2 regions of the Micromonospora sp. NPDC005254 genome follow, and region 2 is predicted to be linked to the other one. Evidence: riboswitches for the same ligand, from Rfam matches in the RefSeq annotation. Region 2 holds a riboswitch; the other holds the start of a gene.

Region 1 (5,587 bases), on a different contig from region 2:
GGTGCTCGGCACTCCACTGGTGGTGGTCCTCGGCCACGACTCGTGCGGTGCCGTGCAGGCCGCCCGTGAGGCGGCCGCCACCGGCGTCGCGCCGCCGGGACACCTGCCCGCGGTGGTCGACGCGGTGCTGCCCAGCCTGCGACGTGCCACCGCCGAGGGCGTGGACGACGTCGACGGCATCGTCGACATCCACATCGCGCAGACCGTCGAGACGCTGCTCGGGCAGTCGCCCGTGCTGGCCGACGAGGTGGCACAGGGGCGGTGTGCGGTGGTGGGCATGTCGTACCGGCTCGCCGCCGGTGTGGTGCGCGCGGTTACCCCCGCACCGGCGGGTGCCGCGACGTTCGACGCGCCCGGCGCCTCGGACGACCCGGCAGCTTCCGCCGCCGCCTGACGCGGACCGCCCCGGCAACTTCCGCCGCCTGACGCGACGAGGGCCGCCCCGCCTGATGCGGGACGGCCCTCGACTTCTTGGCACCGGGTCAGAGCAGCGACATGTGCACGTGGTCGGTGTGGTTCGACGGTCCGCTGTACGACTTCCAGCCGGTCGCCGGGAACCAGATCTGCCGGTTCCAGATCACGTAGTAGATGCCGAGGCGGTCGGCGTTGCGGATGAGGAACGCGGCGACGTTGTTGCCGTACATGCGGGTGTCGTTGTTGTGCCACGGGCTGAAGCCGCTCTTCTGCAACGACCAGTCACAGGCGCGGCCCTTCGGGTGCTCGAACGGGCCACCGTTGCGGTGGCAGCCGACGAACCGGTTGAACCCGGCCCGCTTGACCTCCTTGTACGCGTGCAGGGTGCGCGGCGTGACACAACCGGAGGTGGTGGGGTCGTCCTCGCTGCATGACTCGGCCTTCCAGTCGCCGTCGGCGGTGCGACCCGGGCCGATCCGGGCGACCGGCGAGACGGCGTCGACCAGACCGCCGGTGAAACCCTGACCGCCGACCAGCGCGAGCGCCTTGTCCGCGTCGCGCTTGTCCTTCGCCATCAGGGCGGTCTGCTTCTGCTGCTCGCGGACCTCCGCGTCGAGGGCCAGCTTGGCCTGCTCGGCGCGGGTCTTGACCGTGTTGACCTCGGCGAGCTTCTTCTCGTTGACCATGTTCATCTCGTCGAGCGCCGCGGCCCGTCGGACGAACGAGTCCGGGGCGTCGCTCTCCAGCAGCATCGCGATCGCGCCGATCCGCCCGGTCCGGTACGACTGGGCGGCGATCTGCCCGACCTGCGGGGCCAGCGCCTCCAGGTCGGCCTTCGCCCGCTCGACCTGCAACGCCAGCTCAAGCTGCCGCTTCTTGGACTTGTCCAGCTTGGACTTGGCCGCCACGTAGTCCCGGTTGGTCTGCTCGATGACGTCGTTGAGGAGCTTGGGTTCGTCTTCCTCTTCGTGCCCGGACGGTGTGGGGGTCGTCGGGGCGGCGTGGGCCGGGAGGGGCCCGGCGAACACGGTCAGCGCAGCGAGCACGGCCACCACGGGTGTCAACCAGCGGCGTAGGGGTGCCGTCACAATGTTCCCTTCCGTCGACCGCCGACCGGGTTAGCTGACGGGTTCGGGGCGGAAGTGGCCCCTACCGCTGTCGCGGATTCACCCCACGTACCTGGGTCCCCGGCTCGCCGGTTGGCGATTGGGCGGTGGCACCGCAGGCGCCGCTGCGCGCCTTCGTCGGTGACCGGCAGCGAGGTTACCCGAGAGTCCACCGCCTGAGCTACGTCCTGATGCCGACTAAAAGCGTCATTTCGCCATGGCGTTGAGTGACCAGTGACGCGGTTTTCAGGGCGTAGGCCCGATCCGGTCACGCTGAGGAGTGTCACCATGCCGTATCCGTGCTCCTGTTCGGCTCTGGCCACCCGGTGGTGGCGGTGGATGGGGGTGCGCTCCGCTCCGGGTCGGGCCCGTCGGACCGACCCGCTGGCGGGGAGCTGAGGGCGGCCAACGCCTCCGTCCGGTCCGGACGGGGGCGCGGCGTCAGGACGTCGGCGGCCGCGCCCTGCGCCGGCGTCGACCCGGCCGCGGTCACCACGGCGGCGAGCCCGGTGGTGAGGGGTACGGCGGCGATCAGGCCGAGCGTGGCGACCGCGCTGCGGACGATCTCCTGGGCGAGGAACTCGCTGGTCAGGATCTGCCCGAGGGGGCGGGTGTCGGCGGTGAGCAGAAGCAGCAGCGGAAGTGAGGCGCCCGCGTACGCCAGGACGATGGTGTTGACCGTGGAGGCGATGTGCGCCCGGCCGACCCGGGTGGCCGCCCGGTAGAGCTGCAGCCGGCTCAGGCCGGGGTTGGCGTTCGCCAGCTCGGTGACGGTGGCGGCCTGGGTGACGGTCACGTCGTCGAGCACCCCGAGTGAGCCGATGATGATCCCGGCGAGCAGCAGGCCACGCAGATCGACATCGGCCTGGAACATCGACAGCGTGGTGGCGTCCTCGCTGCCGAAGCCGGTCAGGTGGGTGGCGGCGGTGGCGATGGTCGCGAGCACGCCGGTGAGCACCAGGCTGCCCAGGGTGCCGAGCACCGCGACCGAGGTCTGCGCGGTCACCCCGTGTGTCAGGTAGAGCACCACGAACATGATCAGGGCTGCGCCAACCACCGCCACCAGCAGCGGTGACCGGCCGGCGCTGATGCCCGGCAACACGAAGGTGAGCAGGATGGCGAAGCTGGCGGCCAGCCCTGCCAGCGCGGCCAGGCCCCGCCACCGGCCGAACGCGACGATCGCGGCGGCGAAGACCACCGCGAGCCACACCAACGGCTTTCCGCGCTGATGCTCGGCGATGTTCCAGCTGCTGGTGGCGGGATCGGTCGGGTCGGTCAGCTCGACCAGGACGACGTCGTCGCCGACCTCGATCCGCGGAGCGCCGGGCCCGGCGGGGACTGGCGTTTGCACCTGCTGGCCGGCGCTCGGCCCGTCCTCGATCCGTACGTCCACGGTCCCGCACGGCCCGGTGGCCGGCGTGCCCTCCGGGTTGGCCGACGGTGGGCAGGGTTCGGTCACCACCCGGGTGACCGTGCCGTGGTGGCGCGGCGCGTCCGTGCCGCCGCCGGTCTGCGGCGCCCCGTCCCGTGGCCAGAGCACCACGGCGGCGACGACGGTGGCCACGAAGAGCGGCACCACCGTCGCGACGAGGATCCGCCGGGCCCGGGGTGGGACGGGCGGAGCGGTACGGCTGTGGTCGGAACCCAATGCGAGAACTCCCAACGATCCGGTGCGGGGTACGTGCCGACGGGCCGGTCGGTTCACCTCCGCCGGTCGAACGCGGTGCCGGGCGCATCGGATTGCCGGCTGGCGACCCGGTGATCACACAGGGTGAGCCGTCGGACCGGCCGGTCGGCGGAGGCGCCGCGCCGTGGCGGCGCCGGTGCCCGACTGGGCGGTGGGGTCCAGTAGGCCATCGCCGGAAATGCTAGCCAGCCGGACCGGGTGTCGCAGGTCGTGGCGGAGTGTCGGATGGTCGAACCGCCCGCGCGGCGTCGCCCGGAGCGGCATGTTGGAGTCATGCCCGCGTCCGAGCCCGCCCCTGAGCAGGCCGCCGACCAGAGCCAGCACGCGACGCCGGCCGGCCACGATCAGCACGCCGGCCCGGAGAGGCACGCCGGCCAGGACAAGCACGCTGGCCACGACAAGCACGCCGGCCACGACCCGGCGATGTTCCGCCGCCGGTTCTGGGTCTGCCTGGTGCTCACCCTGCCGGTGGTGCTGACCAGCCACCTGGTGGTGGACGGGCTCGGGCTCCGGTGGGACGTTCCGGGCCGCTCCTGGGTCGGGCCGGTGCTCGGATCGGTGATTTTCCTCTGGGGTGGCTGGCCGTTCCTGGTCGGTGCGGTGCGGGAGATCCGGGACCGGGCGCCGGGAATGATGCTGCTGGTCGCGATGGCGATCACGGTGGCGTACTCGGCGTCGTTGGCCACCAGCCTGGGCGCCTTCGACCTGGACTTCTGGTGGGAGTTGGCCGCGCTGGTCACCATCATGCTGCTCGGGCACTGGCAGGAGATGAAGGCCATCGGGCAGGCCCGGGGGGCGCTGGCGGCGTTGGCCGCGCTGCTGCCCGACGAGGCCGAGCGCGTGGCGGCGGACGGGCAGGCCGAGCCGGTGCCGGTCGGCGCGTTGCGGGTGGGCGACGTGGTGCTTGTCCGGCCCGGGGGTCGGGTGCCGGCGGACGGCCGGATCGTCGATGGCGACGCCGAACTGGACGAGTCGATGATCACCGGTGAGTCGCGGCCGGTGGCCCGGTCGACGGGCGAGCGGGTGGTGGCCGGCACGGTCGCCACCGACTCGGCGATCCGGGTCCGGGTCGAGGCGCTGGGTGACGAGACCGCGCTCGCCGGCATTCAGCGCATGGTCGCGCAGGCGCAGCGCTCGGGTGGGCAGGCCCAACTGCTGGCCGACCGGTTCGCCGCCGCGCTGTTCTACGTGGCCGCCGGCACCGCCGTGGTGACGCTGGCGGTCTGGACCGCGCTCGGTGAGCCCGACCAGGCGGTGGTCCGTACGGTCACCGTCCTGGTGATCGCCTGCCCGCACGCGCTCGGCCTGGCCATCCCGCTGGTCGTGGCGCTCTCCACCGCCCTGGCGGCGCGGCGCGGGATCCTGGTCAAGGACCGGTTGGCGCTGGAGCGCATGCGGACCGTCGACGCGGTGCTCTTCGACAAGACCGGCACGCTGACCCGGGGTGAGCACGCGGTGAGCGACCTGGTGACGACCCAGGGGCTGGAGCGGGAGGAAGCGCTGCGGATCGCCGCCGGCGTCGAGTCCGACAGCGAGCATCCGCTGGCTCGGGCGATCGTGACGGCGGCCGGGTCCGCCGGCCCAGCGCGTGCCACCGGCTTCCGGTCGCTGCCGGGCCGCGGCGTGCGGGCCACCGTCGACGGTACGGAGTACGCGGTGGGCGGCCCGGCGTTGCTGCGGGATCTGGGCCGAGCGCTCCCGGACGACCTGAAGGCGGCGACCGGCAGATGGTCGGCGCGCGGGGCCGTGGTGCTGTACCTGGTGCGGCTGCCGGGCACCGTGCTCGGGGCGTTCGCGCTCACCGACGAGGTGCGTCCGGAGGCCCGGCAGGCCATCGCCGAGCTCCGTGCCGAAGGCGTCCGCACCATCGCCATGATCACCGGCGACGCGCGGTCGGTGGCCGAGTCGGTGGCCGCCGATCTCGGCTTCCGGTCGGGAGTGGACGAGGTCTTCGCCGAGGTGCTGCCGGCCGAGAAGGACAGCCGGGTCGCGGAGCTCCAGCGGCGAGGGCTGACCGTGGCGATGGTCGGCGACGGGGTGAACGACGCGCCGGCGCTGGCCCGCTCCGACGTCGGCATCGCGATCGGGGCGGGGACCGACGTGGCGATCGAGTCCGCCGGGGTGGTGCTGGCGTCGTCCGACCCGCGCGGTGTCGGTGCCGTGGTCCGGCTCTCCCGGGCGTCGTACCGCAAGATGCGGCAGAACCTGGCCTGGGCCGCCGGCTACAACGTGGTGGCGTTGCCCCTGGCGGCCGGGGTGCTCGCCTGGGCCGGGGTGGCGTTGAGCCCGGCGGTGGCGGCGGTGCTGATGTCGGCGTCCACCATCGTGGTGGCGCTCAACGCCCAGTTGCTCCGCCGGGTACGCCTCGACGCGGAGCCCG
Region 2 (5,587 bases):
GCTGGTGCCGAGCCTGCGGGTGGCGTTCTACGTCAACCACGGGGCGAAGAACAGCCACTGCGTCCGGTTCACCCAGCTCACCCACATCCAGCTGCACCACGGCGACAGCGACAAGGCGCCGAGCGCCAACCCGGTCTCGGGGATCTTCGACCGGATCTTCGTGGCCGGTCCGGCGGCGATCGACCGGTACGCCCGTGCCGGGGTGCGGATCCCGGCGGACAAGTTCGTGGTGGTGGGCCGCCCGCAGGTCGAGTCGATCGACGTACGCCGGGAGCCGGCGCGCGGCCTCGCGAGCCCGACGGTGCTCTACACCCCGACCTGGACCGGGCACCACGCCGACGCCGACTACTGCTCGCTGCCGGTGGCCGAGGAGCTGCTGCGACGGCTGCTGGAGCGCGGTGCCACGGTGATCCTGCGGGCCCACCCGTACACGGCGCAGAACCCGGCGTCGGCACGCCAGTTGGGCCGGCTGACGGAGCTGCTGGCCGCCGACCGGGCCCGCAGCGGACGGCAGCACGTCTTCGGCGCGGCGGCCCGCGAGCTGAGCCTGACCGAGTGCGTCAACCGCTCGGACGCGCTGGTCTCCGACGTGTCCGGCGTGATCTCGGACTACCTCTACTCCGGCAAGCCGTACGCCGTGACCGACATGGGCGACGAGGGCGACCGGTTCACCGACCGTTTCCCGTTGGCCGGGTCGGGTTACGTGCTGCGGCGCGACATGTCGAATGTGGACGCCGTGCTCACCGCGCTGCTGGACACCGACCCGCTGGCCGAGGAGCGCTGGGCCACCCGCCGCCGCTACCTGGGTGACTTCCCCGCCGAGTCGTACGCCGAGGCTTTCCTGACGGCCGCGCGCCGAGAGCTGGCGCCGGCGGAGAACCTGGCCACGTCAGCACCGGTCTAGCAGCTCAGCGGTAGGCGTCCAGCAGCGCCAGCACGGCGGCCGGGTCCTCCAGGTGCGCGTTGTGGCCGAGACCGGGCAGCGTGGCGACCGGCACGCCGTACTCCTTGAGCTGTGCGTCGGTGACCATCGGGTCGTGCTCGCCGCGTGCCAGCACCACCGGCACGTCGGTCGCCGCCAGCAGCGCGGTCAGGTCGGGCTGGCCGACGGCGAACGCGCTCGTGTCCATCGCGAGCCGCCACCGGCCGTCGACCTGGCGCAGGCCGGCGTCCACCATCGGATGGTCCGGAGAGACCAGACCGGTGAGGCCGGCGACCCGCAGGTAGCGGCGGGCGGCCTCGGTGCGGCTGGCGAACCAACCGAGCGGGCGGGCGGCGAGCTCCGCGGCCCGGGCCAGCTCGGCGGGTGACCAGACCGCCTTGATGCCCAACCCGACCACCGCGTCCACCGGCAGGCCGGCGGCGCGGGCCGCCAGCGCCAGGCCGACCACCCCACCCAGCGAGTGGCCGAGCACCACGATGCGGTCGTCGAAGGCCAGGCCCTGTGCGATCCGCTGGGCCAGACCCTCGAAGGAGTACGACGACAGCGGGGCCGACCAGCCGTGGCCGGCGAGATCCGGCGCCAACCACCGCCCTGGCCAGTGCTGCTCCAGCAGTGGCGCCCAGGGCAGCCACACGTCGCCCGTCGCTCCCATGCCGTGCAGCAGCAGCAGGACCGGCCCGCGACCGGCGTGACCAACCGATTCGTCCACCACGGCCGCAGTCTCCCACGGTTCGTGGCCCGGTACGAGAGCCGTCATCGGCATCGACGCGAGACGCCGCGGGCGCCGGCCCCTCGTGGGGGACGGCGCCCGCGGCGTCGTGGGCGTCAGCGCCTGGGTCAGGCGGAGTAGCCCCGGGTGGCGATCCAGTTGGCCAGGTCGATCGTGGTGATCCAGTACGCCGGGTCGGCCGCGTTCGCCGAGTCGGCGATCCGCACGGTCCGGCCGTTGTCCTTGTAGCCCACGACGGCGATGTAGTGCCCACCGCCGTAGGAGTGCCAGCCGCCATTGGTGTCGGTGGCGTCGCCGACGACGTTGGCCACCACGCCCCGGCCGTCGGTGATGGCCTTGACGACGTCGGCCTGGAGGCGGTCCATCTGCGCCGGGCTGGGCGTGCCCGCGAACATCCGGGTCTGGTACGGGGAACCCTTCACCTCGGCGTTGAGCACCCGGGTGGTGTCCTCGGCCGAGTTGGTGCCCATCTCGGTGGTGCCCAGCTCGGCGCCGAGCTCCTCCTGCGTACGGTCGATGCCGGTGGCGCTGAGGGCGTTGCGGGTGGCCGCCGGGCCGCAGTTGTAGTACGTGTTCTGCGCCTCGTAGTCGTAGTCGAGCACCTTGGTCGCGGGCGGCTTCGGCGGCGTCGGCTTACGGGTGAGGTCCGGGTTGCTCGTGGCCTTCGCGGCGGGCGACGCGGCGCTGGTGGCCGGGGCGGCAGTGCTCGGCGCGGCCGAGGGGGACGCGACGCGCGCCTGGTCGCGAGACGCGATGGTGTCGCTGCGCATCTCGGCGACTGTGGTCGCGGTGTGCTCGCTGGCCGGGGCGCCGTCGGCGCCCGCAAGCAGGGCGCCGGTCGTGGTGGCGATCGCGAGGGCCGCGGCGGAGGCGGCGACGATCTGGTACGGGCGCTCGGTCGCGAGGCGACGGAGCTGACGCTGCAGGGTGTGCTTCACGGGGTCCTCCACGGTTCGGGGGGTGAGCGGCACACCGGGCTCGGCCGGTATCCGGGCAGGCGCCAGCGCGCGAACCGTGGTCCGCGGATGGTGAACCGCTCAGGGGAACGCCCGGCGCGGCCGGGCGGGAAAGGCGGCGACCCGGGGGGTCAGCTCACCGTCACAAGGCGGATGAGCGGGGGCGCCGCGACGCCGTGGAGGCGGGGGAACAACCGAGGGGTGGAAAGGTGCTGCACGAGGATGGAACTCCTTCCGTCACCGCCTACCGGGTTAGCTGACGGATTCGGGCGGGAAGATCGCCCTACCGCGGGCCGTGGCTCGCGGATTCACCCCGGACTTACTGTGGGTCCCCGGTTCGTAGATCACGATTGAGCGGGTCGGCACGGCGTCGCCTCCTGCGATCGGTTACCGCACCGGACAGCACGACAGTACTGGCCAGTGCGGACCCTGCCAAGCCACGCCCACCTGCGTAAACATCGTTTGGCGCACCAATTTCTGCGCGTATTGCCGCTGACGTGACTCGATGGGACAACCGGTTCCGGAGGCGCCGACGGGCGACAACCGGACAGGCTGCCGGCAACGCCGCCACAATCGCGCGAACATTGGCCGCCGATGGTGCCGGTCGCCCGATTTTCATCGTCCGTGACGGGCCTCACATAACAGATCGGGCTCAACCGACCCGGGCCGGACGCCAGCGTGTCACGACCGCCGAACGCGACGCCCGGGTCGTCGTACGGCGCGACGGCAGCGGGTTCGGCCACAACCGGACCGCCGCCGCGTACGCCTCCTCGGCGAGCGTGCGTGCCGACTCGGCGGCCAGCTCCGCGTCCCGCCAGGCCGACCGCTCCCGCTCGTCGGCGGCCCGGTGGTCGGCCAGCCTCGCGTCACGGATCGCCCGGGTGAGCAGCACCTCCTGCTCGACCGGGTGCCGGCGGGGATCCCAGCCGCGCCGGTGCCCGAACACGTCACCGAGCTGAGTCATGGTCAACTCGCCGCGCCAGTGCGCCGCCATCGCGGCACGGTGCAGGTAGCGCTCCCGGGCCGCGTACTCGGCCGGGGTGTGCGGGGTACGTGGGGTCGGCAGCGCCCCGGCGGTGGCGAACCGACGGGCTGCGGTGTCCGCCTCGTCGTACCGGGACCAGGCGGCCTGCGCCTCTTCCTGAGTGATCAGCCAGTCAGCGCGTCGTCGCCGGGCCGTCTGCGCCGCGCGGGCCGCGGCCACGGCCACCTCTTCGGCGTAGCGGCGCAGGTCGGCGAGTTCGGCGGCGGCCACCTCCTGGGCGGTGGGCGGCGGCGGCGGCTCGGAGGCGGTCGAGTCCGGCTCCGGGCGGGCGACCAGCACGGCGAGAACGGTCAGCGCCAGCAGGAACAGGGCCGACCAGATGGCGGCGGCCTGGGGCACCTCGGTCAGGAACTGGTAGAAGACGACGGTCTCCATGGTCGGCACCTCGGGAGAATGCGCGTTGCTACGGGGAAGCCGCACGAGGGTCGGTGACCCGCGGGTCGGCTGGTACGGACTGGTGTGTCGACAGGTGCGGTGGCGGGACGCTCGATCGGGGCCTCGGCGCTGCGGCGGGGCGGCTCAGCAGCCGGTGCGGTGGCCAGTGGCCGGCGCGGAGGTCAGTGACCCGGTGCGGGTCAGGAGCCGGTGCGCGGTCAGCGACCCGCCGTGATTCGGTGCTCCGGTGGGGCCCGGGGAGACCGGGCAGCCGGGTTGTCGGCGCGGGGTGACCGCTCGGAGACCGCCCGCCCCGGCGTCACGCCGGTCGACGTGGCGACCAGGGTGCGCGAAGTGTCGTGCAGCGCGGGTTGCGGGTCGGCGGACCACGCCGCGGCGGACTCGTCAACGGCGGCGGACTCGTCAACGGCGGCGCTGTCGCGGGCTGCCCGCTCCTGGGCGGCGCTGTCGCGGGCGGCGGTCTGGTCGTCGTCGACGATGGACGTCGCGGGCCCGGTGCTGGACACGGCGGCGGGTCGGTCGGGCGACGCGGGCGGCTCGACTGCGGACGTCGCCGAGGCGGCTGGCGTTGGCGACCCCGGAAGGGCCGTGGTCGCGCCGAGCGCGAGGGCGGCGATGACGGCGAGGCTGGTCAGCACCCGTGTCGCCCAGCGCGCCACCCACCACAGGGGACAGGTGAGCGCGACCGGAAGCACGTCCCCACGCTACCGCCGACGACGACCGTGCGCATCGACGCCGGGCGTGTCGGCTCACGCCGCGCCGACCGCGTCCGGCCTGGGCGGATGGGTCAGCGCGAGTCGGCGTACGTCGATCGTTCGTCGGTCCGGCCTGCGCCGGGGGCCCGGTCGTCGGTGTCGCCGGTGCGCTGTGGAGGGACGGCCGACGGCCGCTTCGGGCGGCGCGGCGCGAGCCGGCGCATCATCGGGGTCTCGACGTAGCGGTGCAGCAGCCCGGCGAGCACCAGATTCACCAGCAGGAACCCGAGCACCACCGCAGGGCCGCGCCAGCCCCGGAAGCCGGTCCCCCAGTCGCCGCTGAGCCGCAGCACGCTCGTCATGACCAGCACGTGCACCAGGTAGAAGGCGAAGGAGACCTCACCGAGCCAGATCAGCGGGCGGGAGCGCCACGGCGAGCGCCGGCCCCGCACGTCCGCGTCGGCGGCAGCGGTGATCACCAGCAGGTACGCGATGGCGAGAAGCGTGGTCCACCACTGGGCGGGGATCCACTGCGCGGCGGTCACCCAGGTGACCACGAAGATCGCGGTGGCCGCCGTCAGCCGCGGCCCGCGCCAGAGGCCGCGCAGCATCAGTTCCGCCGCCACCGCGCCCAGCCAGAACTCCAGCGACCGCACCGGTGGGAAGACCTGGGTGAACCACCAGCGGCTGACCTCGGGCACCAGGTGCTGCGCCGGCCAGAGCGCGAGGATCAGCAGCGGCAGCGCGATGATCAGCGTCCAGAGCACCGACGGCCGGGCGCGGCGCAGCAGGGGCAGCGCCAGCGGCAGGCACAGGTAGAAG

What was found. A riboswitch is a leader RNA that binds a small molecule or an ion and turns the genes downstream of it on or off. The one in region 2 is predicted to bind cyclic di-AMP.
Region 1: another riboswitch for cyclic di-AMP. It lies ahead of ACFYPR_RS30600 (hypothetical protein); the one in region 2 lies ahead of ACFYPR_RS26620 (C39 family peptidase).

What each region holds. Positions count from the first base shown of each region.
Region 1 is NZ_JBIAKM010000013.1:72,341-77,927, reverse strand. It holds gene ACFYPR_RS30605 (carbonic anhydrase) at 1-394, shown strand, start outside; gene ACFYPR_RS30600 (hypothetical protein) at 483-1,502, opposite strand; cyclic di-AMP (ydaO/yuaA leader) riboswitch at 1,507-1,637, opposite strand; gene ACFYPR_RS30595 (YibE/F family protein) at 1,804-3,168, opposite strand; gene ACFYPR_RS30590 (heavy metal translocating P-type ATPase) at 3,481-5,587, shown strand, end outside.
Region 2 is NZ_JBIAKM010000009.1:284,341-289,927, reverse strand. It holds gene ACFYPR_RS26630 (CDP-glycerol glycerophosphotransferase family protein) at 1-904, shown strand, start outside; gene ACFYPR_RS26625 (alpha/beta hydrolase) at 909-1,655, opposite strand; gene ACFYPR_RS26620 (C39 family peptidase) at 1,781-2,623, opposite strand; cyclic di-AMP (ydaO/yuaA leader) riboswitch at 2,856-2,996, opposite strand; gene ACFYPR_RS26615 (hypothetical protein) at 3,282-4,049, opposite strand; gene ACFYPR_RS26610 (hypothetical protein) at 4,268-4,765, opposite strand; gene ACFYPR_RS26605 (acyltransferase family protein) at 4,858-5,587, opposite strand, start outside.